DNA from 2 places in the Zobellella denitrificans genome. Region 1 is predicted to be linked to the other one. Evidence: predicted binding sites of a transcription regulator. Region 1 holds the regulator's gene; the other holds the start of a gene.
The links. Region 1 encodes MetJ, which represses methionine synthesis genes. Its sites were predicted from a motif close to AGANNTCTAGANNTCT; they were not measured.
Positions count from the first base shown of each region.

Region 2: metA (homoserine O-acetyltransferase MetA) is a predicted target of MetJ. The motif match lies at 6,987-7,002, and genes of this name have one in related genera.

Region 1 covers NZ_CP012621.1:3,848,942-3,859,360, reverse strand. Annotated here, with positions in the region: gene pckA (phosphoenolpyruvate carboxykinase (ATP)) at 1-1,023, opposite strand, end outside; gene hslO (Hsp33 family molecular chaperone HslO) at 1,196-2,065, opposite strand; gene hslR (ribosome-associated heat shock protein Hsp15) at 2,086-2,478, opposite strand; gene nudE (ADP compounds hydrolase NudE) at 2,641-3,198, shown strand; gene cysQ (3'(2'),5'-bisphosphate nucleotidase CysQ) at 3,201-4,016, shown strand; gene metJ (met regulon transcriptional regulator MetJ) at 4,029-4,361, opposite strand; gene metB (cystathionine gamma-synthase) at 4,541-5,701, shown strand; gene metL (bifunctional aspartate kinase/homoserine dehydrogenase II) at 5,702-8,137, shown strand; gene ltnD (L-threonate dehydrogenase) at 8,777-9,676, shown strand; gene otnK (3-oxo-tetronate kinase) at 9,677-10,419, shown strand, end outside.
Region 2 covers NZ_CP012621.1:3,564,418-3,574,836, reverse strand. Annotated here, with positions in the region: rRNA gene AN401_RS16880 (23S ribosomal RNA) at 1-1,319, shown strand, start outside; rRNA gene rrf (5S ribosomal RNA) at 1,399-1,513, shown strand; gene AN401_RS16870 (uracil-xanthine permease family protein) at 2,022-3,443, shown strand; gene AN401_RS16865 (8-oxoguanine deaminase) at 3,567-4,910, shown strand; gene AN401_RS16860 (phosphatase PAP2 family protein) at 5,011-5,715, shown strand; gene AN401_RS16855 (CinA family nicotinamide mononucleotide deamidase-related protein) at 5,712-6,896, opposite strand; gene metA (homoserine O-acetyltransferase MetA) at 7,039-7,992, shown strand; gene AN401_RS16845 (cation:proton antiporter) at 8,023-9,312, opposite strand; gene metH (methionine synthase) at 9,555-10,419, shown strand, end outside.

The DNA of each region.
Region 1 (10,419 bases):
GACGATGTTGTCGATGTGGTGGATGGGGTAGGAAACCCGGGTGTTCTCGGTTTTGCTGCCATCGTTGAAGTCGATGCTGTTGTCGGCCAGCACGGTCACGTTCTCGAGCAGGGCGTCGCGGCGGATGGCGGCGTAGATCTCGGGCTCGTTTTCCTGGCTCAGGTTGATGGTCTTGGCGTAGCAGCCGCCCTCGAAGTTGAACACGCCGTCGTCGTCCCAGCCGTGCTCGTCGTCACCGATCAGCTGGCGGTTGGGGTCGGTGGACAGGGTGGTCTTGCCGGTGCCGGAGAGGCCGAAGAAGATGGCCACGTCGCCGTCCTGACCCACGTTGGCGGAGCAGTGCATTGAGGCGATGCCCTTGAGCGGCAGCAGGTAGTTCATCATGGAGAACATGCCTTTCTTCATTTCGCCGCCGTACCAGGTGCCGCCGATCAGCTGCATGCGCTCGGTCAGGTTGAAGGCCACGAAATTTTCGCTGTTCAGGCCCTGCTCCTGCCAGTTGGGGTTGGTGCACTTGGCGCCGTTCATCACCACGAAATCGGGCTCGAAGCCTTGCAGCTCTTCCTCGGTGGGACGGATGAACATGTTCTTCACGAAGTGGGCCTGCCAGGCTACCTCGGTGACGAAGCGCACGGACAGGCGGGTGTCCGGGTTGGCGCCGCAGAAGGTGTCCACCACGAACAGCCGCTTGCCGGACAGCTGGCGGGTAACCAGGCCCTTGAGGTGTTCCCAGGTGTCGGGGCTCATGGGCTTGTTGTCGTTCTTGCCCTGATCGGCCCACCACACGGTGTCGCGGGTGACGTCGTCACGCACTATGTATTTGTCTTTCGGAGAGCGGCCGGTAAAGATGCCGGTGTCCACCGCAACGGCGCCCAGACTGGTTACCACGCCCTTTTCGTAGCCTTCTAAATCTGCACGGGTTTCTTCTTCAAACAACTGGTCGTAGGAAGGGTTGTAAAGGATCTCGGTTACGTCGGTAATACCGTATTGGGAAAGGCCTAATTGTTGCGCCTTGGACGTCATTGTTATCTCCTGGGTACAGAGGGGTTGGGTAGCGATCGTTATTAGTGTTGTTTTGGAACAAGAGAATATCAGTTATCAGGCGGCGTTTAGGGGATCAGCTTCAAAATTTGCAATTTTGCGCGGCGAATTAAGCAAAAAGGGGCGAAATGCCCCTTTTTGTTATCCCGAAATGTTAATGCAATGTCGGCGGATTATTAAATAATGTCTGTAAATCAGCGGCATCGAAACGATAGTGCTGGCCGCAGTAGTCGCAGTGCATTTCCACTTTGCCGTGTTCTTTCACAATATCGTAGGCTTCATCCCTGCCCACCTGCAGCAAGGCCTGCTCGCATTTTTCCCGGGAGCAGGTGCACTGGAAGCTGACATCCTGGGGATCGAACACCCGCACCGCCTCCTGGTTGTACAGCCGGTACAGCACCTCGTGGGCGTCCAGGTGCAGCAGTTCTTCCGCCTTGATGGTGTCGGTGAGGGTTTCGAGGTGGGCGAAGTCGTTCTCCTGTTCGGCGTTGCCGGCGGGCAGCGCCTGCAGCAGCAGGCCGGCGGCGAGCTGCTGGCCGGCATGGGTGTCGGTGAACAGCCAGATGCGGGTGGCCAATTGCTCCGACTGGGCGAAGTAGTTTTCCAGGCTCTTGCCGAGGGAGTCGGCGCTCAGCTCCACTATGCCCTGGTAGCGTTCGCCCTCGTCGGGAGTGATGGTGATGGCCAGGTAGCCCTTGCCGACCAGGTCGGCAAGCTGGTTGCTGTCGGGCACCAGCCCTTCCCAGCGGGCCACGCCGCGCAGCTGTTGCCGGTGGTCGCCGTTGACCACCGCCAGTTTGACCGGGCCGTCGCCCTGCAGCTGCACCGTGATGTGGCCTTCGAACTTGAGGGTGGCGGTGAGCAGGCTGGTGGCGGTGAGCAGTTCGCCCAGCAGGCGCTGCACCGGCGCCGGGTAGGCCTGGGCGGCCAGGATCTGGCGGAAGCTCTGCTGCAGTTGCACCAATTCGCCGCGCACCTGGTGGTGGTCGAACAGATAGCGGTGGAGTTGATCGGTCTTGGTCATAAGGGATCCTGTATGCTGGCTCAGTCGCCTTGTTTGATTTTAAGCAGGGTGCGCCTTTCCTTCTTGTCCGGCCGGCGTTCGGGGCTGGGCGCGAACTGGGTGTTGAGCTTGCGGGCCTCGGCGTTCTGCTCCCGCTTGCGCAGGCTCTCCGGGGTTTCCCGGTACAATTGCTGGGCGATTTCCGCCTTGCTCCGGTGCTCGGACAGCGCCAGCACCACCACTTCCTTCTCGTCGTGGCCCTGGCGCAGGCGGATGGTGGCACCCACTTCCATCATCTTGCTGGGCTTGGTGCGCTGGCCGTTGTAGTGCACCTTGCCGCCGTCGATCATTTCCCGGGCCAGGCCGCGGGTCTTGTAGAAGCGGGCGGCCCACAGCCATTTGTCCAGCCGGACGGACAGTTTTTCTCCGTTCATTGCACGCGCTCCCATGGAAACCGAAGCCGGATTATACCAGATGCCCCGGCCGCCGGAGTAGAAAGGGGTGGCAAAAGCATGCTCATGGCCACTTGCGGGCAGACGTTTTTCCCCAGTTGCGATAACCTCTGAATAACGGGTGAACATAACGACGGAACAGGCATGGCGGACGACAAACAGAAACCAGAGATACTGCATACGGAACTGGTGGCCGAAAGCCGCCTGTTCAAGGTGGAATCGGTCCATCTGAAGTTCAGCAACGGCGTGGAGCGGGTCTACGAGCGCATGCGCGGCAGCGGCCGCGGCGCCGTGATGCTGGTGCCGCTGCTGGACGACGAGACCCTGCTGTTGATCCGCGAATATTCCGCCGGCACCCACAGCTATGAACTGGGTTTTCCCAAGGGGTTGATCGATCCGGGAGAAGACGCCCTGGAGGCGGGCAACCGGGAGCTGATGGAGGAGATCGGCTACGGGGCCAGGGAGCTGACCCACCTCAAGCAGGTGACCCTGGCGCCCGGTTATTTTGGCAGTCGCATGGATATTTTGCTGGCACGGAATTTGTATCCCGAACAGCGCGAAGGGGATGAGCCGGAGCCGCTGGAAGTGGTGCCCTGGCCGCTGGGCCAACTGGATGAGCTGATGGCCCGGCCCGACTTCAGCGAGGCGCGCAGCATCTGCGGCCTCTTCCTGCTGCAGGACTGGCTCAATAAAGAGGAGTAACCATGGATATCACTGCCTTGCTGCCAGGCGTCAAGGCGGCGGCCCGGGAGGCGGGCCGACGCATACTGACGCTGTACGACAGCGGCCACTACCAGGCTGAGCACAAAGACGACGACAGCCCGGTCACCAGCGCCGATCTGGCGGCGCACGCCTACCTCGACCAGGCCCTGCGCCGGCTGGCCGACATTCCGGTGCTGTCGGAGGAAGGGGGCGACATTCCCCTGGCCGAGCGCCGCCGCTGGCCGCGCTACTGGCTGGTGGATCCGCTCGACGGTACCCAGGAGTTCATCGCCGGCAGCGGCGACTTCTCCACCATGATAGCGCTGATCGAGCAGGGCCGGCCGGTGCTGGGGGTGGTTTATGCCCCGGTGCAGGATCTGATGTACTACGCGGTGCACCAGCATGGTGCCTTCAAGGAGGCGGAAGGCCGCACCGTGCGCATCCGTGCCCGCCATCACGACCGGCAGGCGCCGCTCACCGGCCTGTGCATCGCCATCAGCCGCCGGCAGGACGTGGACTGGGTGCGTTCCCGGCTGAGCACCAGCCTGGACTACCGGCTGGTGCCGCTGGGCTCGAGTTCGCTCAAGTCCTGCCTGGTGGCGGAAGGGGCGGCCGATCTCTACATCCGCATCGGCCCCACCGGCGAGTGGGACACGGGCGCGACCCAGTGCATAGTGGAAGAGGCGGGGGGAAGGATCCTGGATCTGAACCTGGACCGGCTCAGCTACAACCTGCGCGACAGCCTGATCAACCCCAACTTTATCACCCTGGGGGACGAGGGCCTGCCCTGGCGGCAGATACTGGTGAAACGGGGATAGCGCGGTGCGGCGTCAGCCTTCGTGGTCGGCGCCGTAATCTTCGATTTCGATGCCCAGCTCGGCCATGATGTCCCGGGCCCGGGCGGGGATCTGGTCGGGCACGTCCTTGCGCAGGTCGTCGTCCTGGGGCAGGGGCTGGCCGGTATAGGCGTGCAGGAAGGCCTCGCACAGCAGTTCGCTGTTGGTGGCGTGGCGCAGGTTGTTGACCTGGCGGCGGGTGCGCTCGTCGGTAAGGATTTTCAGCACCTTGAGCGGGATGGAAACGGTGATCTTCTTGACCTGTTCATTTTTCTTGCCGTGCTCGGCGTAAGGGCTGATATAGTCGCCGTTCCATTCAGTCTTCATTATTCACCCGTCGTAAGGTTAAAAAGCCGAAGGGATTGTAACCCCTACATTTTTTATTGGCAATCCAACCACAAAGCCTTGTGGACGTCCGGAAGGCTTGACGGCTTTTTTGTGCTGGGTTACTGTGCGCGTCTTGGAAATTCCGGATCATCAGGCTGCCAGCGTGCAAAGGAGAGGACATGCCCGACTACCAGACCCAGACTTACGCCGTTCGTACCGGCATCGACACCGATACCCAGCATGGTGCCGTGGTACCGCCGGTCTACCTCACCAGCACTTATTCGTTTGCCGATTATAACCAGCCGCGCCAGTTCGACTACACCCGTTCCGGCAACCCTACCCGACAGACCCTGATCGAGGCCCTGACCAAGCTGGAAGGCGGCGCGGGGGCGGCGGTCACCTCCACCGGCATGGGCGCCATCAACCTGATCATCACCTCCCAGCTGCAGGCCGGCGATCTGCTGCTGGCGCCCCACGACTGCTACGGCGGCAGCCACCGGCTGTTCAACTCCCTGGCGCGGAAGGGCAACTTCCGGGTGGAATACGTGGATCAGAACGACCCCGCCGCCCTGGCCGAGGCCCTGGCCAGAAAGCCGAAGATCCTGTGGATTGAAACCCCGTCCAACCCGCTGCTGCGGGTGGTGGACATCGCCGCCCTCTGTGCCGCGGCGAAAGACATCGGCGCCCTCTCGGTGGTGGACAACACCTTCCTGTCGCCGGCGCTGCAGCAGCCGCTTGCACTGGGCGCCGACCTGGTGGTGCACTCCACCACCAAGTACATCAACGGCCACTCGGACGTGCTGGGCGGGGCCGTGGTGGCCGCCGATGCCCAACTGGCCGAGGAGCTGCGCTGGTGGGCCAACTGCCTGGGCCTGACCGGCTCGCCCTTCGACAGCTACCTGACCCTGCGCGGCCTGCGCACCCTGGGTGTGCGCATGCGCCAGCACTGCGAGAACGCCGAGGCCCTGGTGGCCTACCTGCAGGGCCGGCCCGAGGTGAAGGCGGTGTACCATCCCAGCCTGCCCGGCAATCCCGGTCACGAGGTCGCCGCCCGCCAGCAGTCCGGCTTCGGCGCCATGCTCAGCTTCGAACTGGACGTGGACGAGGCGGGCATGAGGGCCTTTTTGCAGCAGCTGCAGCTGTTCACCCTGGCCGAGTCCCTGGGCGGGGTGGAGAGCCTGATCGCCCACCCGGCCACCATGACCCACGCGGCCATGACCGAGGAGGCCCGCGCCGCCGCCGGCATCAGCAACCAGCTGCTGCGGGTGTCGGTGGGGATCGAGGACGTGCGCGACCTCATTCACGATTTAGACAATGCATTCAAGGCGTTAACCAAGTAAATGACCATGCTCCAGAACGACACCGGCGGCCAGCGTCGTCCGGTCCACAAGTTTGGCGGCAGCAGCCTGGCCGACGCCGCCTGTTTTCACCGGGTGGCCGGCATCATCCACAACCTGGCCCAGCCCGACGCCCTGATCGTGGTGTCGGCGCCGGGCAAGACCACCAACCGGCTGATCGAGCTGCTCAGCCTGTTCACCAGCGGTGACAGCGCGGCCCCCGAGGCGCTGGAGGGCCTGCACGGCTTTCAGCGCAGCCTGATCGAGACTACCCTGGACGAGGCCGGCGCGGCGCCTCTGCTGGCGGCCCTGGACGACGACATCCAGACCATTGCCGCCGTGCTGGAAAGCCAACGGCTGGACGATTACCAGCGCAGCCTGATCCAGTCGTTCGGCGAGGTCTGGTCTTCCCGCCTGCTGGCCCGGCTGCTTGCCGGTCAGGGCCTGCCGGCGGCCAGCCTGGACGCCCGCCGCTTCCTGCTGGTGTCCGGTTCGCCGGTGCAGGTGGACGAAGTCGAGTCCCGCCGCCGCCTGGGTGCGATCCTGGCCGGGCACCAGGACCAGATCCTGGTGGTGACCGGCTTTATCGCCGCCGACGCCGAGGGGCGTACCCGGCTGCTGGGGCGCAACGGCTCCGACTTCAGCGCCACCCTGCTGGCGTCCCTGGCCGACAGCAGCCACGCCACCATCTGGAGCGACGTGCCCGGGGTGTTCAGCGCCGATCCGCGGCGGGTGAAGGAGGCGCGGCTGCTGACCCGGCTGTCGCTGCCGGAAGCCGCCGAGCTGGCCCGGCTGGGTTCGCCGGTGCTGCACAGCCGCACCCTGGGCCCGGTGGCCGCCAGCCGCCAGCAACTGATGCTGCGCTGCAGCTACCACCCGGACGACGGCCATACCCGCATACTGCGCCAGCCGCAGCGGGCCCAGGGCGCGCGCATCGTCACCGCGGTGGACGATACCGTGCTGCTGGAGATGAGCATTCCCGCCCGCTATCAGGAGACGGTGGACGCCCTCACCGACTGGCTGACCCGGCGCGAGCTGGCGCCCCTGGCCTGCAAGCGCCGGCCCGAGCGCCGGCTGTGGCAGATTGCCTATACCCGGGAGCAGGCCGAGCAGGCCTTCTCCCTGCTCAGGGATCACCAGCCCGCGGGCAGCTTCGAGGGGCTGCAACTGCGGGAAGGCTTCTCCCTGGTGGCCCTGGTGGGCAAGGGCGTGACCGCCCAGGCCGAGCAGTGCCTGCACTTCTACCACGCCCTCAATGAGCAGCCGCTGGAGTTCATCCAGCCCGCCGGCAACGGCCTGAGCCTGGTGGCGGTGGTGCGCAAGGTGGTGCTGGATCCGCTGCTGCTGCGCCTGCACCAGAGCCTGTTCAGTCGGCCCAGGCGGGTCGGGCTGGTGCTGTTCGGCCGGGGCAACATCGGCCAGGCCTGGCTCAGGCTGTACCGGGAGCAGAAGGCGCGGCTGGAGCAGGAGCTGAACGTGCAGCTCAGCCTCTACGGCGCCTTCGACTCCCGCGGCGGCATGTTGGCCAGCCAGGGCCTGGAGGTGGAGCAGGTGCTGAACGACTTCCAGCCCAGGTCCATCGTCTGGCCCGACTGGCTGGAGGATCTGGAGGAGCACGGCTTCGACAGCCTGGTGGCCCTGGACTTCACCGCCTCCGAGGCGCTGGTGCAGCACTATCCGGCCCTGGTGCAGCGCCATGTGCACCTGATTGCCGCCAACAAGCACGGTGGGGCGGCGGAGCAGGCGTTCTACCTGCGGCTCAAGCAGGGCCTGGCCGAGCACAGGGTGCAGTTTCTCAGCAACGCCACCGTGGGCGCCGGCCTGCCGGTGCAGACCGCCATCCACCAGTTGCGCCACTCGGGCGAGCAGATCCGCGCCATCAGCGGCCTCTTCTCCGGCACCCTGAGTTGGCTGTTCCAGCACTTCGACGGCAGCCAGCCCTTTTCCGAGCTGGTGTTGCAGGCCTGGCAGCAGGGCCTGACCGAGCCGGATCCCCGGGAGGATCTGAACGGCCAGGACGTGAAGCGCAAGCTGGTGATCCTGGCGCGGGAGGCGGGCTTCGACCTGGATCCGGCCAAGGTTCGGGTCAGCAACCTGGTGCCCGAGTCCCTGGCGGCGCTGGACAGGGAGCGCTTTATCGACCGGCTGGACGAGCTGGACCAGCCCCTGGCCGAGGCCCTGGCCCAGGCCCGGGAAGAGGGCGGGGTGCTGCGCCACGTGGCCCGCTTCGATGCCCAGAGCGGCGAGGCCAGCGTGGGGCTGGAGGTGGTGGCCGGCGAGCACGCCTTCGCCCACCTGCGGCCCGGCGACAATGTGTTCGCCATCGAGACTCAGCACTACCGCCAGAACCCCCTGGTGATCCAGGGCCCCGGCGCCGGCCGGGAAGTGACCGCCGCTGCCATGCAGGCGGATCTGTGGCAGTTGCTGACCACCCTGTAAACAAGGAGGCTCCCGCAAGGGAGCCTCCTTTTGCAGAAACGTCCATTATCCGATTTTCCCGGATCTGCCCCTGCCAACACGGCTGCTTAACGGTGGTCACTTCCGTTCTGGTGGTCCATGACCTATTGCACAGGGCTCCCGCTTTTCGGGCATGACAACAGAGCTTCCGTAGCCGGCGCTTCAGCCGCCGGTGAGCCCAGCACAGGGCCTGTCGGTACCCTGCCGTTTGCAGCCTTGCGCCACCTGAAGGGGCGCCTACAGACGCTATCCCGATTAAGGGGGCCATCACGTACTCCGTCAGACTCAGCCAGGCCAAGTCCTGCATCTGCTTTTTCCTTATCTCCACCCGGCCCGTTTTTCTCCTGAATCCTTTTTTCACAACACCGGGTTATCTTGTTTTTTCAATGGGTTGACCCGAGTTTTCCGGTTCCGGCAGGGAGTTTGTGAGAGTGTGCTCACATTATTTTTCACATTCATTTGTGAATAATTGTTATGAGGTTGGTGATATTAATATCTTTTAAATCAGTAACTTGTTTATTTTTGTGGCTTTCCCGTTTTGTGAGATCTCGACATTAACTGTGATTAAGTGTGATCGATAATGTACCTATCACAGTAGTTCACAGCTTGGGAGTAACACAGATGAGCGCACTTTCCCGTATTGGCCTGGTCGGCCTCGGCTCCATGGGCATGGGCATGGCCCAGTCCCTGATCCGCGCCGGCTTCGATACCTATGGTTTTGACCTGAACCCGGACGCCTGCGCTCGTCTGGCCGAAGCCGGCGCCGCCGGCACCGGCCCCTCGGCGCTGCCCTACGCGGACCGGCTCGATGCCCTGGTGCTGGTGGTGGTGAATGGTGCCCAGGTGGAGGCGGTGCTGTTCGGCGAGCAGGGCCTGGCCCAGGCGCTGCGCCCGGGCAGCCTGGTGATCGTGTGCAGCACCCTGGCCGCCACCCAGACCCAGTCCATCCACCGGCGCCTGGCCGAGCTGGGCCTGGAAATGATAGACGCGCCCATCTCCGGCGGCGCCGTCAAGGCCGCCGACGGCCGGCTGTCGGTGATGGCCTCGGGCAAGCCCGAGCTGTTCGAGCAGGCCCGTGGGCTGTTCGACGCCGTGGCCGAAAAACTCTATGTGGTCGGGCCCGACATCGGCCAGGGCAGCACCGTCAAGACCATCCACCAGCTGCTGGCCGGGGTGCACATCGCCGCCGCCGCCGAGGCCATGGCCATGGCCGCCAAGGCGGAGATCCCGCTGGAGCTGATGTTCGAGGTGGTCACCCACAGCGCCGGCAACTCCTGGATGTTCGAGAACCGGGTGCCGCACATCCTGGACGGCGACTATGCGCCGCGCTCCAGCGTCGACATCTTCGTCAAGGATCTGGGCATAGTGCTGGACACCGCCCACCAGATGAAATTCCCGCTGCCGCTGGCCTCCGCCGCCCACCAGATGTTCCTGGCCGCCAGCAACGAGGGCTACGGCCGTGAAGACGACGCCGCCGTGGTCAAAACCTTCAAGGGCATCCGTCTGCCGGAGGGCAAGTAAATGACGCAACGTCTGGGTGTTATCGCCGACGACTTTACCGGCGCCACCGATATCGCCGGCTTTATGGTGGAAAACGGCTGGCGCGTGACCCAGCTGATCGGCCACGGCCCCGCCGAGGTGCCGGCGGACGTGGACGCCGTGGTCATCTCCCTGAAGAGCCGCTCCTGCGCGGTGGAGCAGGCGGTGGCCGACTCCCTGGCGGCGCTGGCGCGGCTGAAAGAGCTGGGTTGCGACCGTTTCTTCTTCAAGTACTGTTCCACCTTCGACTCCACCGCCGAGGGCAATATCGGTCCGGTGACCGACGCCCTGCTGGCGGCGCTGGGCGAGACCTTTACCGTGATCTGCCCGGCGCTGCCGGTGAACGGCCGCACCGTCTGCCACGGCAACCTGTTCGTGAACGGGGTGCCGCTCGACGAGTCCGGCATGAAGGAGCACCCGGTGACCCCCATGCGGGATGCCAACCTGCAGCGGCTGATGGCCGCCCAGGCCCGGGGCCAGGTGGGGCTGGTGGACTATCACGCCGTGCTGGCCGGCCCGGAGGCGGTCCGTGCCCGGCTCGAGGAGCTGAAGGCCAATGGCGTGAACTACGCGGTGCTGGATACCCTGACCATGGCCGATCTGCCGGTGCTGGGCGAGGCGGTGAGCGAGCTGAAACTGGTCACCGGCGGCTCCGGCCTGGGCGCGGGCCTGGCCCGCGTTGCCACCGGCGGCCAGGGTGCCGCCCTGGCCCGGGAGCTGGGTGC
Region 2 (10,419 bases), 280 kb from region 1:
AGATGTGTGTGAACCGTACCCCAAACCGACACAGGTGGTCGGGTAGAGAATACCAAGGCGCTTGAGAGAACTCGGGTGAAGGAACTAGGCAAAATAGTACCGTAACTTCGGGAGAAGGTACGCTGGAGCGGGTGAAGTCCCTTGCGGATGGAGCCTGAGCCAGTCGCAGTGACCAGGTGGCTGGGACTGTTTATCAAAAACACAGCACTGTGCAAACTCGTAAGAGGACGTATACGGTGTGACACCTGCCCGGTGCCGGAAGGTTAATTGATGGGGTTAGCCGCAAGGTGAAGCTCTTGATCGAAGCCCCGGTAAACGGCGGCCGTAACTATAACGGTCCTAAGGTAGCGAAATTCCTTGTCGGGTAAGTTCCGACCTGCACGAATGGTGTAACCATGGCCACGCTGTCTCCACCCGAGACTCAGTGAAATTGAAATCGCCGTGAAGATGCGGTGTACCCGCGGCTAGACGGAAAGACCCCGTGAACCTTTACTATAGCTTGGCACTGAACATTGACCCTACATGTGTAGGATAGGTGGGAGGCTGTGAAGCGGTGACGCCAGTTGCCGTGGAGCCGACCTTGAAATACCACCCTTGTATGTTTGATGTTCTAACGTTGGCCCCTGATCGGGGTTGCGGACAGTGCCTGGTGGGTAGTTTGACTGGGGCGGTCTCCTCCCAAAGCGTAACGGAGGAGCACGAAGGTTGGCTAAGTACGGTCGGACATCGTACGGTTAGTGCAATGGCATAAGCCAGCTTAACTGCGAGACGGACAGGTCGAGCAGGTGCGAAAGCAGGTCATAGTGATCCGGTGGTTCTGCATGGAAGGGCCATCGCTCAACGGATAAAAGGTACTCCGGGGATAACAGGCTGATACCGCCCAAGAGTTCATATCGACGGCGGTGTTTGGCACCTCGATGTCGGCTCATCACATCCTGGGGCTGAAGTCGGTCCCAAGGGTATGGCTGTTCGCCATTTAAAGTGGTACGCGAGCTGGGTTCAGAACGTCGTGAGACAGTTCGGTCCCTATCTGCCGTGGGCGTTGGATGATTGAGGGGGGTTGCTCCTAGTACGAGAGGACCGGAGTGAACGAACCGCTGGTGTTCGGGTTGTCATGCCAATGGCACTGCCCGGTAGCTAAGTTCGGAATCGATAACCGCTGAAAGCATCTAAGCGGGAAGCGAGCCCCGAGATGAGTCATCCCAGAGGTCTAGAACCTCCTGAAGGGCCGTTTGAGACTAAGACGTAGATAGGCAGGGTGTGGAAGCGTAGCGATACGTGCAGCTAACCTGTACTAATGACCCGTGCGGCTTAACCATACAACACCCAAGAAGTGTGAGACCTTGCGGTTTCGAGAACAAATTCATCGAAGACAGCTTTTCCGGATTAAAGTTTATGCCTGGCGGCGATAGCGTTGTGGTCCCACCTGACCCCATGCCGAACTCAGAAGTGAAACGCACCCGCGCCGATGATAGTGTGGCAGCTGCCATGTGAAAGTAGGTCACTGCCAGGCACCCAATTGAAAACCCCGACACGATAGTGTCGGGGTTTTTTTACGTTTAAATTTTCCTATCTCTTACAGCTGGGGATGGCGCCAGAGCGTTGCCAGTCGGTCTGCTCCTGCTGCCCCCGGTTCCCTCCATCGACGTCCATGCTGCCCCAGGCGGGCTTGACTCCTTCTGTTCTAAAGAGCTGGTGCAGTGAACTTCATTACTGTACACAATATTGATGTGCTATGTTTTGGTTGAAGTCAGGGTGAAGCCTGCTACATCCCTGCTTGTTGAAGACGCTTGGGTAATCGATATAGATCACATTGCTTTTATTTTTGTGTACAAAAATATCACATGGATATAACAATTGTGTTTTTTTTGCGGTATTATCACGACAGCTCCCCACTTAGCCCAGGCTTTGCAGTGGAGCATGGAGGATAAGCGTCAACCGTCTCCTTTACAGGATGTTGGCCAATAAACAACAGCGGTCTTCCCGACCGCTCTCGGCAACGATTAACAAAGGGATCTGTTATGACCCAGGAAACCAGAACAGAACAAAGCCGGAACCACGATCTGCTTTATTCACTACACGACAGGCCCAGCTTCTGGCCTTCGACCTTTGCCGCCTTGCAACATGTGCTGGCCAGTCTGGTCGGGGTTATTACCCCCACCCTGATCGTGGGTGGCGTGCTCGGCTTGGGTGAACATGTTCCCTACTTGATCAGTATGGCCCTGATGGTGTCCGGTGTGGGTACCTTTATCCAGTGCCGCCGTATTGGGCCGGTCGGGGCAGGCATGCTGTGCCTGCAGGGCACCAGCTTCGCCTTTCTCACCGCCGTGCTGTCTGCCGGCATGATCGTCAAGAGCCGGGGTGGCACGCCGGAAGATATACTGGCAACCATCTTTGGTGTCAGTTTCTGTGCCGCCTTTATCGAAATTTTCCTGAGCCGCTTTGTTCACAAGCTGCAGAAAATCATCACTCCCGTGGTGACCGGCACCATTATCATCCTGATCGGTATCCCGCTGATCAAGGTGGCCATGACCGACATCGGTGGCGGCTTCGGTGCCCAGAACTTTGGTGCCCTGGATAACCTGCTGCTGGCCGGTATAGTGCTGGTCAGCGTGATATTGCTGAACCGCTCCAAAAACCCCATGATCCGCCTGGCGGCCGTGGTGATTGGCCTGGCGTTGGGCATGCTGGCTGCCTTCTTTATGGGACGCCTGGACTTTTCCCACCTGAGCAGCCTGCCGGTGATTTCCATCCCGGTGCCCTTCAAGTTCGGGTTCCAGTTTGATCTGGCTGCCTTTATTCCCCTGGCGATCCTGTTCTGTGTGAGTGCCATGGAAACCACCGGTGATCTGACCGCCAACTCCACCATCTCCCGGGAGCCGGTCAAGGGACCCGTTTACATCAACCGGATCCGCGGTGGTGTGCTGGCCGATGGTGTCAACTCCATGATCGCCGCTGTTTTCAACAGCATGCCGTCCACCACCTTTAGCCAGAACAACGGCGTTATCGCCCTGACCGGGGTGGCCAGCCGTTTCGTGGGCATCTATATCGCCGCCATCCTCTTTATCATGGGTCTTTTCCCCGTCATCGGCGGCATATTGCAGCAAATGCCCAAGCCGGTACTGGGTGGCGCTACCCTGATCATGTTCGGCACCGTGGCCGTGGCCGGTATCCGGGTGCTTTCCCAAGCCAACCTGGACCGCCGCAACATGATGATCATCGCCATCTCTGTTGGCATGGGGATAGGGGTGTCCACTGTGCCGGACGTGCTGCAGGCCCTGCCCAAGACGGTCGCCAACATTCTGAGTTCGCCGGTCGCCATGGGAGCCATCACCGCCATACTGCTGAGCCTGGTCCTGCCCGAGAGCAAAGAGGAAGAGGTTGACGTGGCCGAAACCGAGGCTGACGCGGCTGCCAAAAAAAAATTAGGTGAAGTCAGTTAAGACTCACTGTCGTATTGTCGCCTGAACTGGCGCAATCCCCTGGCGTACCTTCCCGGATTGTACGTCAGGGGTTTCCACATCCGGGGGATGCCAACTTTCATTTGCTATGGAGTCGAAAGTCTGATGCAAAACCCCAAAACACTCTGGATAAAAAACCCCCTCGCTACCCTCGATCCGGCCTATGCCGGCGGTCTGGTTATCAGCGGCAACCAAATCGTTGAACTGGTGGCGGAAGGAAAGGCCCCCACCCGTGCGGTGGACGAGGTATTTGATGCCGGTCGGCATGTGCTGCTGCCCGGCCTGATCAACGCCCACCACCATTTCTACCAGACCCTGACCCGGGCCCACCCGGCGGCGCTCAACAAGGAGCTGTTCTCCTGGCTGGTGTCGCTCTACCCGGTCTGGGCCCGGCTGCAGCCGGAGATGGTGGAAGTCTCCACTCAGATAGCCCTGGCCGAGCTACTGCTGTCGGGCTGTACCACCGCCAGCGATCATCATTATCTTTTCCCCCAGGGGCTGGAAGAGGCCATCGATCTGCAACTGCAACAGGCCGGGCGGCTGGGCGTGCGGGTGCACCTGACCCGAGGCTCCATGAGCCTGGGCAAGGAGCAGGGCGGGCTGCCGCCCCAGTCGACGGTGCAGCCGGAAGAGCAGATCCTGGCCGACAGCGAGCGGCTGATCCGGCGTTATCACGATCCGGCCGACGGGGCTATGAGCCGGGTGGCCCTGGCTCCCTGCTCGCCCTTCTCGGTCAGTAGCGAGTTGATGAAGGCGTCCGCCGCCCTGGCGGAGCGGCACCAGGTGCAGTTGCATACCCACCTGGCGGAAACCCATGACGAGACCGAGTTCTGTCTGAAGATGTTCGGCATGCGGCCGGTGGATTACCTGGAGTCGGTGGATTGGCTTAGCGACCGGGTCTGGCTGGCCCACGGCATTCACTTCAATGAGGAGGAGATCGCCCGCCTGGGCCGGGCGGGGGTGGGTATCGCCCATTGTCCCTCCTCCAATATGCTGCTGGCCTCGGGCATCTGTCCGACCCTGGAACTGGAGGCGGCGGGTTGCCCTGTCGGTATCGGCGTGGACGGCTCCGCCTCCAACGACGGCTCCAACCTGATCATGGAAGTGCGCCAGGCCCTGCTGCTGCAACGGCTGCGTTACGGCGCCAGGCGCATCACCCACCAGAAGGTGCTGGACTGGGCGACCCGCGGTTCGGCGGCCTGTTTGGGACGGAGCGATATCGGCGAGATCGCCGTCGGCAAACAGGCGGATCTGGCCCTGTTCACCCTGGACGACCTCCAGTTCGCCGGTGCCGGCGATCCCCTGGCGGCCCTGGTGCTCTGCGGTGCCCGGCAGGCGGACAGGGTCATGGTCGCGGGCCGCTGGCGGGTGACCGATGGCGCCATCTGCGGTCTCGATCTCGAGGCGCTCAAGGCGCGGCAACGGGAACTGTCGGTGTTGCTGCGTTAACCATAAGGGGGCCAGTGGTGCCCCCTTTTCCGTGATCCGACCTGCAATTCTCTTCCCCATCTGGTATAAACGGCCCCATTTAATGGAGGGCGATATCACCATGCAATGGGATCTCAAAGGCTGGGCGGCGCTGCACGCCCTGGCGCTGTTACTGTTTTTTTCCTGGTTTCTCGGCTACTGGCAGGGGCTGGACGAAGGGGTGTTCTGGCTGTTCAACGGCTGGCTGGTGACGGTGCCCGGCTGGGCGGAATTCGTGGCCTTCGTCAACCAGCGCTGGATCGACGGCGCCGTGGCCCTGCTGATGGCCCTGTTCGTGTTCCGCCACGCCTGGACGGTGTCCGGCCGGGAACGGGCCCGCATCTGCTGCCTGCTGTTGATCATGGCCGGCTGCTTTTCCATCCAGGCGGCGGCGGGCAAGGCCCTGCCCATCGAGCGTCCCAGCCCGACCCTGGTATACGAACAGGCGGAACGAGTCAGCCAACTGGTGCCGCATATCAAGGCCAAGGACGCCTCGGGCGACTCCTTCCCCAGCGACCACGGCATCGGCTTTGCCACCTTCCTGCTGTTCGCCGTCTACCAGTTCCCCCGCCGCTATCTCTATGTGGTGGTGCCCCTGGTGCTGGCCCTGGCCATGCCGAGGGTGATGTCGGGGGCCCACTGGCTGACCGACTTCCTCTGCGGTTCCGTGCCCCTGGCCCTGATCACCGCTGCCTGGCTGTTCCATACCCCCCTGGCCCGCAGGGTGATCGAGCTGGCCACGGGCCTGGTCGAGGGGCTGCTGCGGCGCCTGCGCCTGATCGGCTAGGACGCGGAAGCCAGGACAAGCCGCTCGCTGCAGGGCAGGATATCGTAGTCGATCATCACCTCCTGGCCCTGCAGGTGGCGGCGCAGCATGTCGAGCGCCACAAAGGCCAGCAGGCGGCGGCGGGAGAGGGGATCGCGGAAATGCAGTTTCAGGGTCTGCACCTGGCAACTCTGCTCGGTGAGCAGGGCCACCGGTACGCCCTCGGGCCCTTCCGCGCCCACGGCCAGTGCCAGGGGACGGGCACTGCGCTGCAGCCAGAGACCCAGATCCTCGGCGTTGTCGGGCAGGCCGCTCAGGTAATGGCCCTCGAATTCGGCGGTGATGGTGCTGATGGTATCCGTCAGCCGGCCGCCGCTGGCCTCTTCGAACAGGGTCAGCTCCTGCTTATGCAGCAGGGGGCCCAGGCTGGTGGCGAAGTTCAGTTCGTCCCGGGCCACCAGGTGGGCGCCCACCTCTGCCAGTAACTGGGCTTCCGCCGCGGCGATGGCGGCGACGTCGTCCCGCTCGATGATCAGCTTGAGCTCTATGGTCGGCAGGTTGGCCCGGTAGCCGAGGGTGATGCCGGACGGCCAGGACTGGTTGTCGAGGCGGTCGCTCAGGCCTGATTCGGACAGGCCGAACAGGAAGAAGCGGCGCACCTGGTTGCTGCCCCGGCCACCGAACTGACGTTGCATACGGGGCAGGATTTCCTCTTCCACCATTTTCTTCAGCTCGGAGGGGACGCCCGGGGTAAAGATAAAGGTGGCCCTGTTGAGCCTGACGGCGAAGCCGCAGGCGGTGCCGATGGGGTTATCCACCAGCTCGGCGCCCCGGGGCAGCATGGCCTGCTTGATATTGCTTTTGGGCATGGCCCTGTTGCGGCTGGCGTACTTCTGTTCCATCACCGCCAGCCAGTGCTCGTTCAGCTCCAGGGGAACGCCGGCGGCGGCGGCCATGGCTTCGGCGCTGATGTCGTCCGAGGTCGGGCCCAGGCCGCCGTTGACGATCACCAGATCGGCCTCATGGCTGCGTTGCTCGAACAGCGCCACCAGATCGGCCTTGTCATCCCCCAGGGTAAAGCGGCGCCTCACCTGCCAGCCCTGCTCCAGCAGGCGCTGGGACAGCCAGGCCGCGTTGGTATCCACTATCAGCCCGGTCAGTACTTCGTCGCCGGTACTCACCAGCTCAATCACAGGTTCCATATCGTTGTCCTCGAGATGCCTTGACGGGATTCTAACGCAACTTCCATTTCCGGCCCACGGCAGGGATGACAAGCACCGCTGCTTTGTTGTAGATTTCTAGATGTCTAGACTTTCTTACCGATACTGTGCATGGAGTGAGCAAATGCCCATCAGAATTCCGGATCGCCTGCCTGCGGCCAACGTCCTGACTCAGGAAAATATCTTCGTGATGACGGAAACCCGTGCGGTCAACCAGGATATCCGCCCGATGCGGGTGCTGTTGCTCAACCTGATGCCGAAAAAGATAGAAACCGAAAACCAGCTGCTGCGCATGCTGTCCAACTCGCCGTTGCAGATAGGGGTGGACCTGCTGCGCATCGACGACAGGCCCTCCAAGAACACGCCCCAATCCCACCTGGAGCATTTCTACTACGATTTCGAGCAGGTGAAGGACGAGTTCTACGACGGCCTCATCATCACCGGTGCCCCCCTGGGCCTGACCGACTTCTGCGACGTGGTCTACTGGGACAAGATCGAACAGATAGTGGCGTGGGCCAAGAGCCACGTCACCTCCACCCTCTTCCTGTGCTGGGCGGCCCAGGCCGGCCTCAAGATCCTCTACGGCCTGGACAAGCAGACCCGGCTGGAGAAACTGTCCGGGGTTTACGAGCACCAGAACCTGGCCCAGTTCGAGCCCCTGGTGCGCGGTTTCGACGATGCCTTCCTGGCACCCCACTCCCGTTATGCGGATTTCCCCCTGGATCTGATCCGGGAGAAGACCAACCTCAAGATACTGGCCGGCTCGGAGCAGGTGGGGGTCTACCTGGCAGTGAGCCCGGATCGGCGCCAGGTGTTCGTCACCGGCCACCCGGAGTACGACGCCGATACCCTGCATCAGGAATACATGCGCGATCTGAGCGCCGGCATCGAGCCGAAGATGCCGGAGAATTACTACCCCGGTAACAATCCGGACAACGCGCCTCGGGCCACCTGGCGCAGCCATGGCCACCTGCTGTTTTCCAACTGGCTCAACTACCACGTCTACCAGCTGACGCCCTACGATCTGAGCACCCTGAGCGCGGCCGGCGATACCCTGACCAAAGACTGGGAAGAATAACCGGGGGGCGATTCGCCCCCTTGCCGTCCCTTATTCGATGGGAAAACCGGCCTTTTCCGCCGCCTTGGCCTTGTTGATCATGGGGGTGATGGTCATGCCCTGAACGATGATCGAGAAGATGACGATGGCATAGGTCATCATCAGGATCAGATCCCGCAGCTCCACCTGGCCGCTGCTGCCGAGCTTGACCCCGGCGGGGATGGACAGCGCCATCGCCAGGGACAGGCCGCCGCGCAGGCCGCCCCAGGTGAGGATGCGCACCGAATACTTGTTGTAGGCCCGGAAACGGCGAAAGCCCAGGTAGGGCAGGGCCACGCTGGTGAAGCGCCCGGCCAGCACCAGGGGAATGGACAGCAGCACCAGTATCCAGGCCTGCCAGTGGAATTCCACCAGCAGCATGGCCAGGCCGATCAGCAGGAACAGCAGGGCGTTGAGGAATTCGTCCAGCAGGTGCCAGAAGTGATCCAGGTGTTTCCGGCTCTGCTCGGAAAAGCCGGTATAGCGGGTCCAGTTGCCGATCATGATGCCGGCCACCACCATGGCCAGCGCGCCGGACACCCCCAGCACGTTGGCCAGGGCGAAGCCGGCGGTGGGCACGCACAGGGTCATCAGCAGTTCCATGGAGCCGTCGTCGGTGGCGCTGATCATGATGTGGGACATCAGTCCGAGCAGGGCGCCGAACAGGATGCCGCCGATGGCCTCGTGGGTGAACAGGGCCATCACGGAGCCGAAGCTGGCCTCGTTGCCGCTGAAGGCCACGGCGAAGATGGTCAGGAAAATGACCAGGCCGATGCCGTCGTTGAACAGGGACTCCCCCTCTATCTGGATGGCGATCTGCTCCGGCGCCCCCAGCTTTTTCACGATGGCCAAGACGGCGATGGGGTCGGTGGGGGAGATCAGGGCGCCGAACAGCAGGCAGTAGATAAAAGGCAGGGGGATGGTCGCCACATAGGCCAGCAGCCAGAGGCCCACGGCCACCACCAGGGTGGAGATCAGCACGCCCACTATCACCAGGATGGAGATTTCCCACTTCTGGCTCTTCAGCGCCGGCAGGTTGATGCCCAGGCCGCCGGCGAACAGCAGAAAGCCGAGGATGCCCTGCAGCAGGAACTCGCCGAAGTCCACCGTCTTGACCACTTCTACCGCGTGTTGCTGCAACTCGGGCCAGGTGGTTTTGCCCAGGATCAGCATCAGGATGGAGATGCCTAGGGCTCCCGAGGTGATGGCGATGGTGGTCTGGATTTTCATGATGTATTGATTGACGAAGGCGATGGTAATCGCCATGGCCGCCAAAAAACACAGGGTGTAATAGACACTCATAGAGGCACTTCCGATCGTTATTTTTAGGGTTGCAAGCTGGGTTGGCCGGTCTGCGCCGGCTGCCCCTAGTTTGCCTAAGCGCACCCGTTTTCCCTAGTGAAAACTGTGGTTAAATTACGTCTTTCCCGAAAATACCGGGGCGCTCCTTGCGGTCGGCCTTGTAGATGGCTGGATTTCCAACCGCCGGTTTTGTGGTAGCATGGGGGCCGCATACAGGAATCAGGTTGTTACAGGAGTCAGCAGTGTCCAGATCCCCGGTTTTTTCCCAGCTCGAACAGGCCCTGGCCGAACGGATCCTCATCATCGACGGGGGCATGGGCACCATGATCCAGTCCTACCGGCTGGACGAGGCCGCCTACCGGGGTGAGCGCTTCGCCGACTGGCCCTCGGATCTCAAGGGCAACAACGACCTGCTGGTACTGACCCAGCCGGAGATCATCGGCCAAATCCACAGCGATTACTTCGCCGCCGGTGCCGACATCATCGAAACCAACACCTTCAACGCCACCACCATCGCCATGGCCGACTACCAGATGGAAAGCCTGGCGGCGGAGATCAACCTGGAGGCGGCGCGGCTGGCGCGCCGGGTAGCGGACGAGTGGACCGCGAAAGAGCCGCACAAGCCGCGCTTCGTGGCCGGGGTACTGGGTCCGACCAACAGAACCGCCTCCATTTCGCCGGACGTGAACGACGCGGGCAAGCGCAACGTCACCTTCGACCAGCTTGTCGAAGCCTACACCGAAGCGGCCCAGGCCCTGATCGACGGCGGTGCCGATCTGCTGATGATCGAGACCATCTTCGACACCCTCAACGCCAAGGCGGCGGTGTTCGCCATCGAGGGGCTGTTCGACCAGATGGGCGTGCGCCTGCCGGTGATGATCTCCGGTACCATTACCGACGCCTCCGGCCGTACCCTGTCGGGCCAGACCACCGAGGCCTTCTACCACTCCCTGCGCCATGCCGAGCCGCTGTCTTTCGGCCTCAACTGCGCCCTGGGGCCGGACGAGCTGCGCCAGTACGTGGCCGAGCTGTCCCGGGTGTGCGAGACCTACGTGTCGGCCCACCCCAACGCCGGCCTGCCCAACGCCTTCGGTGAATACGATCTGG